Regions from separate parts of the Nocardioides aurantiacus genome, predicted to be linked through region 3. Evidence: predicted binding sites of a transcription regulator. Region 3 holds the regulator's gene; each other region holds the start of a gene.
The links. Region 3 encodes LexA, which represses DNA repair genes until DNA is damaged. Its sites were predicted from a motif close to TCGAACANNTGTTCGA; they were not measured.
Positions count from the first base shown of each region.

Region 1: a site for LexA is predicted at 2,151-2,166, ahead of EDD33_RS14465 (DUF6504 family protein). Genes of this name have one in related genera too.
Region 2: a site for LexA is predicted at 1,876-1,891, ahead of EDD33_RS05910 (HNH endonuclease signature motif containing protein). Genes of this name have one in related genera too.

Region 1 covers NZ_RKHO01000001.1:2,973,309-2,978,249, reverse strand. Annotated here, with positions in the region: gene metF (methylenetetrahydrofolate reductase [NAD(P)H]) at 1-203, shown strand, start outside; gene EDD33_RS14475 (phytoene desaturase family protein) at 214-1,521, opposite strand; gene EDD33_RS14470 (YbaK/EbsC family protein) at 1,567-2,082, opposite strand; gene EDD33_RS14465 (DUF6504 family protein) at 2,256-2,609, shown strand; gene EDD33_RS14460 (SAV_6107 family HEPN domain-containing protein) at 2,621-3,052, shown strand; gene EDD33_RS14455 (DNA polymerase III subunit alpha) at 3,065-4,941, shown strand, end outside.
Region 2 covers NZ_RKHO01000001.1:1,233,642-1,238,582, forward strand. Annotated here, with positions in the region: gene EDD33_RS05905 (hypothetical protein) at 1-427, shown strand, start outside; gene EDD33_RS05910 (HNH endonuclease signature motif containing protein) at 489-1,844, opposite strand; gene EDD33_RS05915 (hypothetical protein) at 1,999-2,595, shown strand; gene EDD33_RS05920 (serine/threonine-protein kinase) at 2,620-3,498, shown strand; gene EDD33_RS05925 (response regulator transcription factor) at 3,499-4,167, opposite strand; gene EDD33_RS05930 (sensor histidine kinase) at 4,152-4,941, opposite strand, start outside.
Region 3 covers NZ_RKHO01000001.1:990,788-995,728, forward strand. Annotated here, with positions in the region: gene EDD33_RS04755 (ATP-dependent DNA helicase) at 1-735, shown strand, start outside; gene EDD33_RS04760 (fibronectin type III domain-containing protein) at 787-2,886, opposite strand; gene lexA (transcriptional repressor LexA) at 2,944-3,699, opposite strand; gene EDD33_RS04770 (LysM peptidoglycan-binding domain-containing protein) at 3,982-4,500, shown strand; gene EDD33_RS04775 (hypothetical protein) at 4,759-4,941, shown strand, end outside.

The DNA.
Region 1 (4,941 bases), 2.0 Mb from region 3:
GGCGCGACATCCCCGAGGAGGTCCGGTCCCGCATCGAGCCGCTCGCCGACGACCCCGCGGCCGTGCGGTCCGAGGGCATCGCGATCGCCACCGAGCTGTGCGACGACCTCCTCGCCGAGGGGTCGCCGGGCCTGCACTTCTACACGCTCAACCGCTCCAAGGCGACCCGCGAGATCTGGTCGGCGCTGTCGCTCAGCGCCTGACCGGTCGCCCTCAGGACGCCGGGCCGACCGCCTGCGCGACGAGCGAGGCCGAGAGACCCACGGCGGCGATGCCGGCCCCGGGGTTGGCGCTGGCCCCGGCGAGATAGGTCCCGGCGACCGGCGTACGAGGTCCGAGGCGGTGGGCGACGGTGCCGCGGCCCTCCCACAGCACGCCGTACGGCGAGCCGCCGTAGGTGCGCACCTGCTCCAGGGGTGAGCGGTCGACCTGCACGACCACCTGGTCCCGCACGCGGACGCCGAGCCGCGCCAGCGCCGTCACCGGGTCCTCGCTGATCCGGCCGCGCGCGAGCAGCGTCCAGGCGTGGTGGCCGGCGGGCGCGACGCCGCCCGTGCGCACCACCAGGGTCGGGTCGCCGTGGAAGACCGTCTCGCGGGGGAGGTCGGGCACCTCGCCGGCCAGGCCGACGTGGGCCACCACCGGCGGGATCACCGGGTTGGTCCGGCGCACGTGGGAGGCGAGCGCCGGGAGCTGGCGCGGGTCGACAGCCACCACGACGACGTCGGCGTCCAGGTCGCCGGCGTCGGTGCGGACACCGCGCACCCGGCCGTCGCGGACCTCGAGGTCGCGCACGCGGGTGCCGAGCTCGACCTGCACCCGCCGGGTGGTCAGGCGGGCGGCGAGGGCGTCGGTGAGCCCGGCCATGCCGCCGGGCAGCGTCCAGGAGCCGAAGTTCTGCTCGACGTAGCTCCACAGCCCGACCCAGGCCGGCACGTCGCGCAGCGCGTGGCCCTCCAGCAGGGCGGCGGTGCCGGCCAGCAGCCGGAGCCGCTCGTCCTTGCGGAAGGTCGAGCGCAGCACCTTGTGCAACGTCAGCCGGGTGCCCAGCAGCGCCTTGGCGTGGTCGCCGGCGAGGTCGCGGGAGAAGGGCCGCTCGAAGTAGTCGCGGCGCAGTGCGGCCCAGTCGTCGGCGAACGCGTCGACGTGCTCGACCCAGGCCGTGCCGGCGCCGGGGCCGAGCGCGGCGTCGACCGCCGCCAGCTGGTCCGCGCGCCCCGCGGGAAGGTCGAGCTCGGTGCCGTCCTCGAAGCGGTGCCGGCGCAGCGGGGTGAGCGGCACCAGCTCGAGCTCGCGCTCCAGGGGGCGGCCGGACTTGCGGAACAGGTCGCGGGCGACGGCCGGCAGCAGGGTGTGGGTCGGTCCGGCGTCCCAGGTGAACCCGTCGCGCTCGACGCGGCCCTGGGCGCCACCGAGGGTGTCGCGGGCCTCGAGGACGGTGACGTCGTGGCCGAGCTTGGCCAGCCGGGCGGCGCTGGCGAGGCCGCCGTACCCGCCGCCGACCACCACCACCCGTGCCATGGCGGTCACCCTAGGGGGCGGTCCCCCGCGGGAGACCCGGCGGCGTCAGGCCTCGACGTCGACCTCGGTGGCGCCGGTCATCCGCAGCAGCTCCTCGGCGGTGGCGCTGAACACCGCGGCCGGGTGGCCGGCCGCCGCCCACACCACCTCGTGGCGCCGCAGCCACGGGTCGAGGTAGGTCGGCACCGGTGCCGGGTGTCCCAGCGGCGAGACCCCGCCGATCACCTGCCCGGTGTGGTGCCGCACGAAGTCGGGCCGCGCCCGCTGCAGGGCGGGTACGCCGATCCGGCCGGCCACCGCCGCCGTGTCGACCCGGTGCGCCCCGCTGGTCAGGAGCAGCAGCGGGGTGCCCTCGGCGGGTCCCGTCGCCCCGGGAGCTCCGGGCACCGCGAACAGCAGGCTGTTGGCGATCGCCCCGACCTCGCAGCCCAGGGCCTGGGCCGCGAGGGCGGCCGTGTGCACCCCCTCGGGCAGCACCACGACCTCGCCGGTGCCGCCGCGGGCGGCGAGGGCCTCCCGGAACCGGGTGATCGCGGCGTGCTCGGTGACCGGGTCGCTCATGGCGGGCACCGTACCGGCCCGTCCGACGCTTGACGGGTTGTCGGAGGGCGGGTGTACCTTGGGGTTGTTCGAACAGGTGTTCGATCAGCCTCGGTGGGGGACGACCTCGACCCCCGTCCTCCACCGGGGCACCCAGCGGGTCGAGACGGCTGCGAGAAGACGAGGAGCACGACGTGCGGCGTTACGACGACCCGGTGGAGGTCCGCAAGGGTGCGGAGGAGGACCCCGAGCAGTTCCTGTGGCGGGGGCGGCTGTGGCAGGTGCGCGAGGTGGTGGCGCACTGGGTGGAGACCGGCGCCTGGTGGGCCCGTCCGGCGGCCGGTGAGGACACGGGCGGCGCGGTCACCGACCTGCTCCGCGAGCAGGAGGTCTGGCGGGTGACCGCGGCCCGGGGAAGGGTCGCGGCGCTGGCGGCGGCTGCGGGTCGCGGCGGAGCCGGTGGCGACGCCGACCCGGGCTACGGGGTCTTCGACCTCGTCTTCAGCTGGTCCGACGGCAGCTGGCAGCTCGCCCGGGCGATGGACTGAGGGGGCCGACCGTGAGCGCTGCCGTCGACTACTCGCCGCCGGCCTTCCTGCCGGCCGCCACCCACGCCTACCTCGAGCGGGCCGCCACCTCGTTGCGCGAGGCGATCACCACCGCCGGGGTGCCCGAGCGCTACGCCCAGGCCCACGTCTCGGCGCTGCGCGCCACGGCCGCCCTGCTCGCGGCGCGGGCCCGACCCACCACCGGTCGCCGGTCCCGGCAGAAGAACGCCTGGGTGCTGCTGGCCGAGGTCGCCCCCGAGCTGGAGGAGTGGGCCACGTTCTTCGCGGCGGGCGCCGCCAAGCGGGCTGCGGCCGAGGCGGGCTCCCGGCGCGCGGTGACCCCGCGGGAGGCCGACGACCTCGTCCGCGACGCCGACCGGTTCCTGGCGCTGGTCGAGACCTCGCTCGGGTTGACCGAGCACGCTCCCATCCGTGTCGCCTGAGCCGGGCCGCTCGTGTCCGACCCCTTCGTGCACCTGCACGTCGCGTCCGGCTACTCCCTGCGCTTCGGCGCCTCGCACCCCCACGTCCTGGTGGAGCGCGCGGCGGAGCAGGAGATGGACGCGCTGGCGCTGACCGACCGTGACGGCACCTACGGCGCGGTGCGCTTCGCCAAGGCCGCCGCCGCCCACGGGGTGCGGCCGATCCTCGGCGTGGACCTCGCGTTCCGGCCCGAGCCGGTCGGCCGGGCCGGCCCGGCGTCCCGCACGCCGGTGCGCGGCGGCGCCGACCGCGACCTCCGGCTGCCCCGGGTGGTCTTCCTGGCGCAGGGGCGCCGTGGCTGGGCGGCGGTGTGCCGGCTGGTCTCGGCGGCCCACGGCGCGGCCCTGGCGGACGGGACGGGCCGCGGGTCGGCGCCGGGCGAGCGGGGGGCGCCGGCGTGCAGCGCGGGGCTGGTCGCCGAGCACGTCGCCGGCGAGCCGGTCCAGGTGCTGCTCGGACCCGCCTCGGAGCTCGGCCTGGCGGCAGCGCGCCGCCGTGACGACCTCGCCGAGCAGGTGCTGGCGCGGTGGGTCGACCTCGTGGGACCCGGGCAGCTCGCGGTCGAGCTGACCTCCCACCGGCTGCGGGGCGACGGTCCGGGCACCTCGGTCCACGCCGCGCGGATGCTGGGGGTGGCCTCGCGGCGCGGTCGCCGGGTCCCCGTGGTGCTCAGCAACGCCGTCCGCTTCGCCGACCGCCTCGACGCCCCCACCACCGACGTCCTCGACGCCACGCGTCGGCTGGTCCCGATGGACCTGCGCCACCTCGACCGGCGCAACGCCGAGGGTTTCCTGAAGTCCGGCAAGCAGATGCACGAGGTCGCCGAGGAGGTGTGCCGCCTCGCCGGCACCAACAGCGCGACCGCGCTGCTGGCCGGCACTCGGGGGGTCGCCGACCGGTGCGTGCTCGATCCCCGGGCCGACCTCGGTCTCGGCGAGGTCCACTTCCCCGAGTTCGAGCTCTCCACGACCGTCGTCCCGGCCGGGGTGGGGGCCGAGGGGCCTTCCGACGCGGTGCTGCGGGCGCGGTGCGAGGCCCGCATCGGGTGGCGCTTCGGCGACGTGGGCCGCCAGCGGATCTGGAAGCGGCTCGACGACGAGCTCGAGACGATCCGACACCTCGGCTACGCCTCCTACTTCCTCACCGTCGGTGACGTCACCGAGATGGTCCGCGGGCTCGGCATCCGCAGCGCCGCCCGCGGCTCGGGCGCCGGCAGCCTCGTCAACTACCTGCTCGGCATCTCCGGGGTCGACCCGATCCGGCACGGGCTGCTGATGGAGCGCTTCTTGTCCCCGCGGCGCCGCTCGCTGCCCGACATCGACGTCGACGTCGAGTCCGCGCGTCGGCTCGAGGTCTACGACGCGATCCTGGAGCGCTACGGCCGCGAGCGCTGCGCGACGGTCTCGATGATGGACACCTACAAGGTGCGCCACGCCATCCGCGACGTCGGAGCCGCGCTGGGCATGCCGCCGGGCGAGGTGGACGCCCTCGCCAAGGCCTTCCCGCACGTGCGGGCCCGCGACGCGCGGCTGGCGCTGCGCGACCTGCCCGAGCTGCGCGCCCTGCGAGACGCCTCCTCGCTCGGCTCCCCAGGTCGGGCCGGCCCGGCCCGGGCCGCAGGGGAATGGGGGAGCCTCGACCTGTTCTTCCGGCTGGTGGAGAGCCTCGACGGCCTGCCCCGCCACATCGCGATGCACCCCTGCGGCGTCCTGCTCTCCGACCGCAGCCTGCTCGAGCGCACGCCGGTCGAGCGCAGCTTCCTGGGCTACCCCATGAGCCAGTTCGACAAGGACGACGTCGAGGACCTCGGCCTGCTCAAGCTCGACGTGCTCGGCATCCGGATGCAGTC
Region 2 (4,941 bases), 240 kb from region 3:
GCTGCTCGACTGTGTCCACGACCAGGACGCGTGGGTCCGGATGCGGGCGGTCGACGCCGTCGAGAAGGTCTGCCGCGTCGACCCGGGTCGGGTGGCGCCGTACGTCGAGGAGCTGCTGACGACCTGGACCACGAGCGACCAGGCGTCGGTGCAGTGGCACCTCGCCCAGGTGCTCCGGCAGGTCCGCCTGACCCCGGCACAGCAGGAGCGGGCGATCGCCTGGCTGGCCGCGCGGGTCGTCACCACCGACGCCGACTGGATCGTCGCCGTCGAGACGATGCGGACGTTGCTCGTCCTCGTCGACGCGGGCGTCGTTCCCGCCGACGTGGTGGCGGGTCTGGTCGAGGTGCAGCGCGGTCACCACTCCGCCTCGGTGCGCCGCAAGGCGGACCAGTTCCTCGAGCAGCTGCGCCGCACCGGGGGCTGAGGGCCTGCCGCTCGGTCCGAGCGTGCCTGGGACCCGGGCCGAGGGTCCGGGTGGTGGGCGGTCAGGCTCTTCGGGCGTTCGCCGTCAGGGGCGCGCGGGTGACAGGGACGACGGTCGAGTGGTGGCCGGTGGGCGAGGTCCACTCGTAGGTCGCACGGCTGCCGTCGCCGCGGCGCTCGTAGGTCCAGCCGCCGTGGGTCTTGGCGTGGTGGTGGCGCCGGCACAGCGGTGCGAGGTTGGGGGCGGTGGTCTGGGCGGGCGGGCCGCCGTGGGCCGGGTCGAGGTAGGGCTGGATGTGGTCGAGGTCGCAGCGTCGGGAGTCGGTGCGGCAGCCGGGGAACACGCAGTGGGCGTCACGCAGCAGCACCTGCTCGCGCAGCAGCGGTGGCGGGTCGTGGGCGTCGACGGTGCGGGTGTCGGCGAGGTCGACCACGGCCCGCACGCTGACCCGGCCGCCGGCGAGCCGGTGGCGGGCGAGCCAGTCGGCCAGCAGCCCGGTCGAGACCGCGCCGAGGCCTTCGACGGACGCGACGCCGGGCTGATCGGTGAGGTCTGCGGGGGTGAGGTGGACGACGAGGTCGAGCGACCCGGTGCCGCCGGGACTGAGTGCGGCGTCGGGTCGACCGGACATGAGGTCCAGAGCGTGCTGGGGGTCGGCCAGGACACCCACGGCGCGAGCGCGGCGTACGTCCAGAGGGTCGGTGTCACCCAGCTGCTCCAGGTCGGCCACGATCCGGGTCACGCTCTGGTCCAGCAGCTGCGCGTCGGGGGTGTCCAGGGTCATCACGACCTCGGTCGTCGCGGGCGCGGCGCCGTCACGGTGCAGCCACACGCCGCGCTTGGCCAGGGCGTCGTCCTCCTCGGCGACCGCGCGGTCGGGGTCGGCGTGCAGCCGCGCCTCGTGGGCCAGTCGGCGGGCGTCGACCAGCCCGATCCGGTCGGGGACGGCGCAGATCAGCCGGTCGGCGTGCAGGGCTGCGTCCAGGGACAGGTCGTGGGTCTCGCGGGAGATCAGCCGCGCCTGCCACACCCGCGGTCCGGTGAGCAGGGTGGCCTTGCCGAGCAGGGTCCACAGCCGCGGCAGCCGGAACGCGAGCTCGAGGGCGTCGGCGATCAGCTGCTGGGCGTGCAGCGCCGGCACCCCCAGCGCCGCGGCCAGCTCGACCGGCGCCTCCGGTGCCACCAGCGGCGCCCCCTCACCGGCCAGCGGTGTGATGGGGGCGGGGTCGCCGACGAGGCGGAGCTCGCCCCACCCGGCGTGGTCGACCACCCCGTCGGCATCCACCGGCGCCGGGTGCAGCAGCGCCCACTGCAGCGCCAGCCGGAGCTGTCGCAGCTGGGCCTCGTGCTCGTCGGCTCGCGCCTCCCAGGCCGCGTCGATCAGACGCGCCTTCTGGGATCGGGGTGCTGCGGTCATAGGTTCATCGTAGCCGGTCGGACCGACACTAGCGAACATGTGTTCGACGTGTGAAACCGAGGTGAGAGCCCTCTCATCGCGGGCTCACGGCCGCCTCACCGCCGGTGGCCAGAGTCGTCCTCGTCAGCCAGACACCACGACGAGAGGAACCACCATGAAGCTCATCCCCACCACCGTCCTGGCCCTCAGCGGCTTCACCGCCCTGGGCGTCCTGGGCCTGCAGACCGTGGACGCGACCGCCGGCGATCGCACCGAGGCGGCGGCGTACGGCAAGCGCGACAGCGAGGTCGTCGAGCTCGCCCTCGTGGACGACGACACCGACGACGACCGCGACCCCCAGACGCGCGACGGGCAGACGCGCGACGGCCAGACCCGGGACCCGCAGACGCGCGACGTCACCAAGGACACGGTCACCCGTGACCCGCAGACCCGCGACACCACCCGCGACACCACCCGCGACACCGTGACCCGCGACCCGCAGACCCGCGACGTCACCAAGGACACGATCACCCGTGACCCGCAGACCCGCGACACCACCCGCGACACCGTGACCCGCGACCCGCAGACCCGCGACGTCACCAAGGACACGGTCACCCGTGACCCGCAGACCCGCGACACCACCCGCGACACCGTGACCCGCGACCCGCAGACCCGCGACGACCAGACCCGCGACGACCAGACCCGTGACGACGACACGCGCGACGACGACACCCGCGACGACGACACGCGCGACGACGACACCCGCGACTGAGCCGCCGCAGGAGGAGGAGCAGCGATGACGCACGAGGACAGCTGGGACTTCGAGGCGGGGGACCAGGTCACCCCCGAGCTGGGCGTGGTCGAACGGCTCGGTGGTGGCGCCTCGTGCGAGGCCTACCTGTGCTTCGACGAGGTCACCCACGGCCCGGTCGTGGTGAAGGTGCTGCGGCCGGACCGCGTGGGCGAGGCCCGCGCGGCCCGGTCGCTCGAGCGGGAGGCCGAGGCGCTGCGGACGGTCAACCACCCGGTGGTGGTGCGGCTGCTCCGCGACGGACGCGACGACCCCCGCCCGCACCTCGTGCTCGAGGCGGCCGACGGGCCGCGGCTGTCCTCCCTGCTGCGACGGCACGGACCGCTGCAGCCGGAGCAGTACCTCCCGCTGGGCATCGACCTGGCGTCGGCGGCGGCGTACCTGCGCCACGTCGGGCACGTCCACCTCGACGTCAAGCCCGGCAACGTGGTCATGGGCGCGCCCGCGCGCCTGATCGACCTCTCCGCCGCCCGGCCCGTGGCCGAGGCGGCGGCGCTGCTCGACGTGGTCGGCACGGACGCCTACCTGGCTCCCGAGCAGTGCCTGCCGGGCCAGGTGGGTGTGCCGGGGCCGGCGAGCGACGTGTGGGGGATCGGGGCGACGCTGTTCGAGGCCGCGGCGGGCTACCGGCCCTTCGACGAGGGCGACCCTGCGGCGTCCGCGCCGGAGGCGGTGTGGCCGCAGCTCGAGCAGGTGCCGTACGACGTGCCGCGTGCCGTCCCTGCGACGGTGGCAGACGCGCTGCTCGCCTGCCTGGCGAGGCGACCCGAGGACCGGCCCACGCCGGCCGAGCTCTCCGACGCCCTGGCCCCGACGTACGCCGCCCTGCCGAAGGGACGCCTCGCGGGGTTCCGGGTCCGGTGATCAGCCGTCGAAGCGGTAGCCCATGCCGCGCACGGTGCTGATCGCGGCGGCGCCGAACTTGCGACGCAGGTAGCCGACGTAGACGTCGACGACGTTGGACCCGGGGTCGAAGTCGTAGCCCCACACGAACGACAGCAGCTGCTCGCGGGAGAGCACCTGCCCGGGGTTGAGCAGGAAGATCTCGGCCATCTTGAACTCGCGGGCCGAGAGGTCGACGACGCGACCGCCCACGGTCGCCTGCCGGGTGCGCAGGTCGAGGGCCACGCTGCCGACGGCGAGGCGGTCCTCGCGGCCGCCGGACTGGTCGTTGGCCTGACGCAGCCGGAGCCGCACCCGCGCGAGGAGCTCGGCGAAGCGGAACGGCTTGGCCATGTAGTCGTCGGCACCGCCCTCCAGCGCCGACACGGTGTCGGTGACGCTGTCGCGGGCGGTCAGCACGATGACCGGCAGCGCGCTGCCCTGGGCCCGCATCTGGCGCAGCACCTCGAAGCCGTCGATCCCCGGCAGGCCGATGTCGAGCACGACCAGGTCGAAGTCGCCGGTCAGGACGTAGTCGAGTCCGGTGTGGCCGTCGGAGGCCACGGTGGTGGAGAAGCCGTCGGCCGTGAGGCCCTTGGCCAGGAACGAGGAGATGCGGTGCTCGTCCTCGACGATCAGGACACGGGCCACGAGGTGGTTCCTTCCAGGGGGAGGTCGAGGACGAAGCGGGCGCCGCCGCCCGGGGCGTCCTCGACGCGGGCGGTGCCGTGGTGGGCCTCGGTGATGGCGCGCACGATCGACAGGCCGAGACCGAAGCCCTCGTCGCCCTCGGGCACCACGGCCCGGCCGAAGCGGTCGAAGATGCGCGTGCGGTCGGCGAGGTCGACGCCGGGGCCGGTGTCGGCGACGGCCAGGAGCAGCCGGTCGCCGACGACCTCGCCGGACAGCGTCACGGCGTCGCCCGGGCCGGTGTGCTTGACCGCGTTGTCGCACAGCTGGAGCAGCGCCTGGGTGAGCCGCTGCTCGTCGGCGGGCGCCTCGGTGGTCGCGGGCGGCAGCGGGCCGAGACGCCAGTCGCGCCCGGCGAGGCCCGTGGCCTTGCGGTGCACCTGCTCGAGCAGCGCCGCCACGGGGGTGGGACGCAGCCGGGCGAAGTCGGGGCGGTCGGACTTGGCGAGCAGGATCAGCTCGTCGACCAGCCGCGACATCCGGTCGAGCTCGTCGAGCAGCAGCTCGGAGGTCTGCGCGACGTCGTCGGCGTCGTGCGGGTCGACGACCTCGAGGTGACCGCGCAGCACCGTGAGCGGGGTGCGCAGCTCGTGGCCGGCGTCGTCGAGGAACTGGCGCTGCGAGCCGAACCCGTGCTCGAGCCGCGCCAGCATGTCGTTGAAGGTGCTGGTGAGCCGGGCGATGTCGTCGTCGCCGACCACGGGCAGCCGCCGGGAGAGGTCCGTGGCGCCGATC
Region 3 (4,941 bases):
GAGCGCGTCACCGCCGACACCCCCGTGGACGCCTCCTCCGACGACGGGGCCGAGGACGACGCGCAGCCCTGGGAGGCGCTCGACGTCGGTTCGCCCTTCGACTACCGCGCCCAGTCGATCCTCTACGTCGCCCGCCACCTGCCGCAGCCGGGCCGCGACGGCCTGACCCAGCGCCACCTCGACGAGATCGCCGAGCTGGTCGACGCCGCCGACGGGCGCACCCTGGGCCTGTTCTCGAGCCGTCGCGCGGCCGAGGCGGCCGCCGAGCACGTGCGCGAGGTGCTGCCGCACCTCACCACCCTGGCCCAGGGGGAGGCGCAGCTGTCCGAGCTGGCGCGGCAGTTCGTCGGCGACCCCCACACCAACCTGTTCGGGACGCTCAGCCTGTGGCAGGGCCTCGACGTGCCGGGGGAGACCTGTCAGCTGGTGATCATCGACCGGGTGCCGTTCCCCCGACCCGACGACCCGCTGATGTCGGCCCGGCAGCGCGCGGCGGACCAGCGCGGGGGCAACGGCTTCATGCAGGTGGCGGCCACGCACGCGGCGCTGCTGCTCGCCCAGGGCTCGGGGCGACTGATCCGCACGACCACCGACAAGGGTGTCGTGGCCTGCCTCGACCCGCGGCTGGTCACCGCGCGCTACGGCTCCTTCCTGCGGGCCAGCCTGCCGCCGATGTGGCAGACCGAGGACCCGGCCCTGGTGCGGCAGGCCCTGAGGCGGCTCGCCGGCGCCTGAGCCGGTGCTGCTGGCGTCGCTCCCCGGGGGGCTGTCCCGGCGGGCGCCGACTCAGCGGGCGGTGACGATGCGCGACCGGGAGGACCAGGGCGAGGCGCCCAGGCCGTTCTCCGCGGTCACGACGAAGGTGTAGCGGCCCCGGGGCAGTCGGTAGACCAGTGTCCGGACGTTGGCCGCGGTGCGCGCGGTCGTGTAGGTGCGCACCACCCGGTTGCGGGAGTCGAGCTTGTAGGCGCGCACCTTGTAGCCGCGGACCGCCTGACCGCCGGTGACCTTGGGGGCGCTCCACCGGGCCGTGGCGCTGACGGTGCCGCCGCTGGCCCCCGAGGAGGCGTAGCCGATGGTCGGGGCGCCCGGTCGGGTCATCACGACCGGGGCAGGGCTCGTCGTGGGCGTCGGGGACGTGGTGACGGGCGCTGGCGTCGTCGAGGGCGCGGTGCTCGGGGTCGGGGTCGGGCCCGCGGTCGGGCTGGGGGGGGTGGTGCCGGCGCAGCCCGAGGCGCGCAGCCGGTAGCGGCCCAGGCTGCCGTAGTCGGACCAGCCGACACCCGCCTGGGAGGCCGATCCGTTCCCGACGCCGTCGACCCGCAGGTAGTAGGTGCCGGCGGGCAGGGCGCGGCTGATCGACGCATCCATCCCGGTCACGGTCGACGGCCACGTCACGAGGGTGGCCGTGGGCTGGTCCGAGGTCAGCTGGGTGCTGCCGTCCGCGGCGAGCAGCGCCAGCTGGAGGTCGAGGGACGCCTGGGGGCCGGTGCCCGTCGCCGTCGCGGTGAGCGTCGTCGCGCAGGGGAGGGTCAGCCGGTAGAGGTCCCGGTCGGACCGGTCGCTGACCACCCCTGCCACGTCGTACGACGGGCTCGTGGGGAGGTCGGTCGCGGAGGCCGTCGTGCCGCCGTCCTCGTCGGGCACGCGGGTCAGCTTGGAGCCGATCACCGCGAGGTCGTCCTGGGTGCTGGTGGCGCCGGCGTACTCACCCTTGCTCCACTGGCTGATCCCGCGCGTCATCGAGGAGCCCATGAGCGGGCCCCACAGCGTGGTGCCCTTGTAGTAGTCGCTCCTGACGCCGTTCGTGGTGATGCCGTCGTGCACGAGGCCGAAGGTGTGGCCCGCCTCGTGGGCGACCGACTGGGCCGCGACGATGGGCGACATCGGCTTGCCGCCCATGGGGGTGGCGAACACCCAGGCCGGCTGGTAGGAGGCGGAGGGGTCCACCCGGTCGAACACGCCGCTCCAGGCCTGGCCGATGCACGCGGAGGCGCAGATCTGGGCGGGGGGCTCGGTGCTCGTGGTGACCACCACGCGGGCGCCGTAGGTCTCGTCCGCGGTCGTGTCCCGGCGCCACACGCCGTCGTCGCGGCTGTCGGTGGTCACGTCGACGTCGAAGGCCGCGTAGTACTCCGAGACCTGGCGCCAGACCTCCTGGATCCAGGCGTGCTCGGACAGGCTGTACGTCGAGGCGGTGCCCTCGCTGTTCCACCCGGCCCAGGTGCCGTCGCGCAGGGGGGTCTTGATGAGCTTGCCCCAGGCGCTGCCCCGCACGTCCGCACCGTCCATGTCGATGACGATCGAGCGCTTGGCGCCGGGCCGGCTGTGCAGCGTGAAGGTCTTGGCAGTGTCGACGCTGGTGGTGGTGACCGCACCGGCGACGGGCCCCTCGGCCACGGTGGCCATCGGCTCCTGGAAGTAGAGCTGTCCCTCCCGCGAGACCCACGCCGTGTCGTCGTCGCGCAGCACCGTGGCCAGGGCCTGCGGGCTGACACCGCTGCGCGAAGCCGCCTCGCCGACCTGGTCGCCGAGGGCGCGGAGGGCGTCGCGGCCGCGCCGCTCGCGGTCGATGACCGGAGCGACCTGGGCGTCGGGCGCCGCGACCTGGCCCGACGCGCGGCCCGCGTCGGCGTCGTTCTGGAGGGGGGAGACGGTCCCGGTGGCGCTCGGGTCGTCGGCCGGGGTCGCAGGTCGGGCGGGGGGTGTCGACGCCGTCGCCGGACGGGTCGACACCTCGCGCCGCGGAGCGGCAGCGGCCACGTCGGAGGTGGCCTCGGCGTCACCGGGGCCGGGAGGCAGTGCGCCGGGGGAGCCGACCGCCACCGCCGCGGCGATGGCGGCGGTGGCGCCGAGAGCGACGAGTCGGCGGGCGTGGGGGGGCACCCCCTCATCGTCACCCCAAATACGGACTCTTGGGCCGAAATGCCCAAATCAGACAAACTACATCCGGCGCAGGACTGCGGTCACCTTGCCGAGGATCGTGGCGTAGGTGCCGTCGATGGGGTCGTAGGCGTCGTTGTGCGGCAGCAGCCAGACCTTGCCGTCCTTCTTCTGCAGCGTCTTGACCGTCGCCTCGCCGTCGAGCATCGCCGCGACGACCTCGCCGTTCTCGGCGTTGGGCTGCTGGCGGACCACGACGTAGTCGCCGCTGCAGATCGCGGCGTCCACCATCGAGTCGCCGGAGACCTCCAGGAGGAACAACGTCCCGTCGCCGACGAGCGACTTGGGGAGCGGGAAGATGTCCTCGACGCGCTCCTCAGCCAGGATGGGCCCGCCGGCTGCGATGCGGCCCACCATGGGGACCATCGTCGCCTCGGGCATGCTGTCGCCGGCGCCCGTCGGGTCGAACGGCGACTCGTCGGCGCTCGCGATCGCGCGGCGCGCCGCCATGAGCTCGGGGATGAAGACCTCCAGCGCCCGAGGGCGGTTGGGGTCGCGCTTGATAAAGCCCTTCTGCTCCAGCACGCGCAGCTGGTGCGCGACGCTCGACGAGCTCGTGAGGCCGACCAGCTCGCCGATCTCGCGGATGCTGGGCGGGTAGCCCCGCTTCTCGATCGACTCGCGCAGGACGTTGAGGATGCGCTGCTGGCGTGGCGTGAGCCCGGTGACGTCCGGGGCCGCGTCGGGCAGCTCGGACACGGTGCCTCCCTTCGTCGTGGGGGAGGAACCGGGGGTCTGTGCGTCTCGCGTCGCCATGAGCCGCACGGTAGTCCAGCCGGGTCGGCCACTTCAAACACCTGTTCGAACCGCGTGTCGCGTCCCGCGTTCGACCGACGTGCGAACAGATGTTCGACGAAATGCTTGTCTCGACGGTTCGTGTGCCCTACCGTCGTACAGGTGTTCGATCGAACGTCTCTTCGAACCCGCGGACGACCTCGGTTGTCGGTGGTCGCGGATAGACATCGTTCCAGCACCCGGCAGGGGTCGCCGACCGTGCCGGGTCGCCCGACCCGGCACTTCCCCGAAAGAGGTTGATCGATGAGCACGCTGAGCATTGCCCGCGAGACCACCCGCACGTCCGCCGCGGCCCGAGTCCGGGTCCCGCGCCCCCGTGCGAGCGCGCCCACGTTCGACTTCACCGCGCCGGTCACGGCCCTCGGCCAGGAGGACCCGGCCCTGCAGGTGCTCGAGGTGCCCAGCACCGTCCGCACCGTGGCGCCCCTCGCGGCCCCGGCGCCGCAGCGTCAGTCGCGTGCGGTCCGCCAGGTCCGGCTGACCCGTCGTGGTCGCCTCACCCTGACCCTGCTGTTCCTCGGCGTCGTGCTGACCGCGATGGTGGCCGTCGGTGGCAGCTGGGCCGTCGCGTCGCTCGGCGGCGGCGAGCCGGTTCCCGTGCGCGTGGTGGAGGTCCAGCCGGGTGACACGCTCTACGGCATCGCCTCCTCGGTCGCCGAGCCGGGCGAGGTCCGCGAGATGGTCTACGAGATCCAGGAGCTCAACTCGCTGCCCACGGCGACGATCGCCGAGGGCCAGAAGCTCGCCGTCCCCCGCGGCTGAGTCATCGGCCCGTCCGCCACGGGCCGACATGACGTGCGACGACCTCTTCGACCCGGGTCGACGCACGGGGGAAGCGACGGGGCGGGGCCATGGTGGCCCCGCCCCGTCGGCGTCTCCCGGCGGCCTGGGCGAGGGCGGCCAGGTCCCGCACACCAGCCCGGGGGCGAGCGTGGTGTCGGTACGCTCAGCGCCGGACGGCGGACGCTCGTCGGAAAGGTCGTGCTGCCGATGTCGTTGCGCTCGGCCGACCTCAGGCTGGTGGCTCCGCACCGCGTCGAGACCGCGGTGGTGATGGGTCCCCTCGCCGAGATGCGCGAGGGGCTGCGCGCGGCAGGGGTCGAGGTCGACGGGCCATCGCGGCAGGTCGATCTCGTGGTCGGCGAGGTGCGCGATGCCCGGGAGGTGCTGGCCGTCACGGCGAGGTCGCACGTGGTCCTCGGC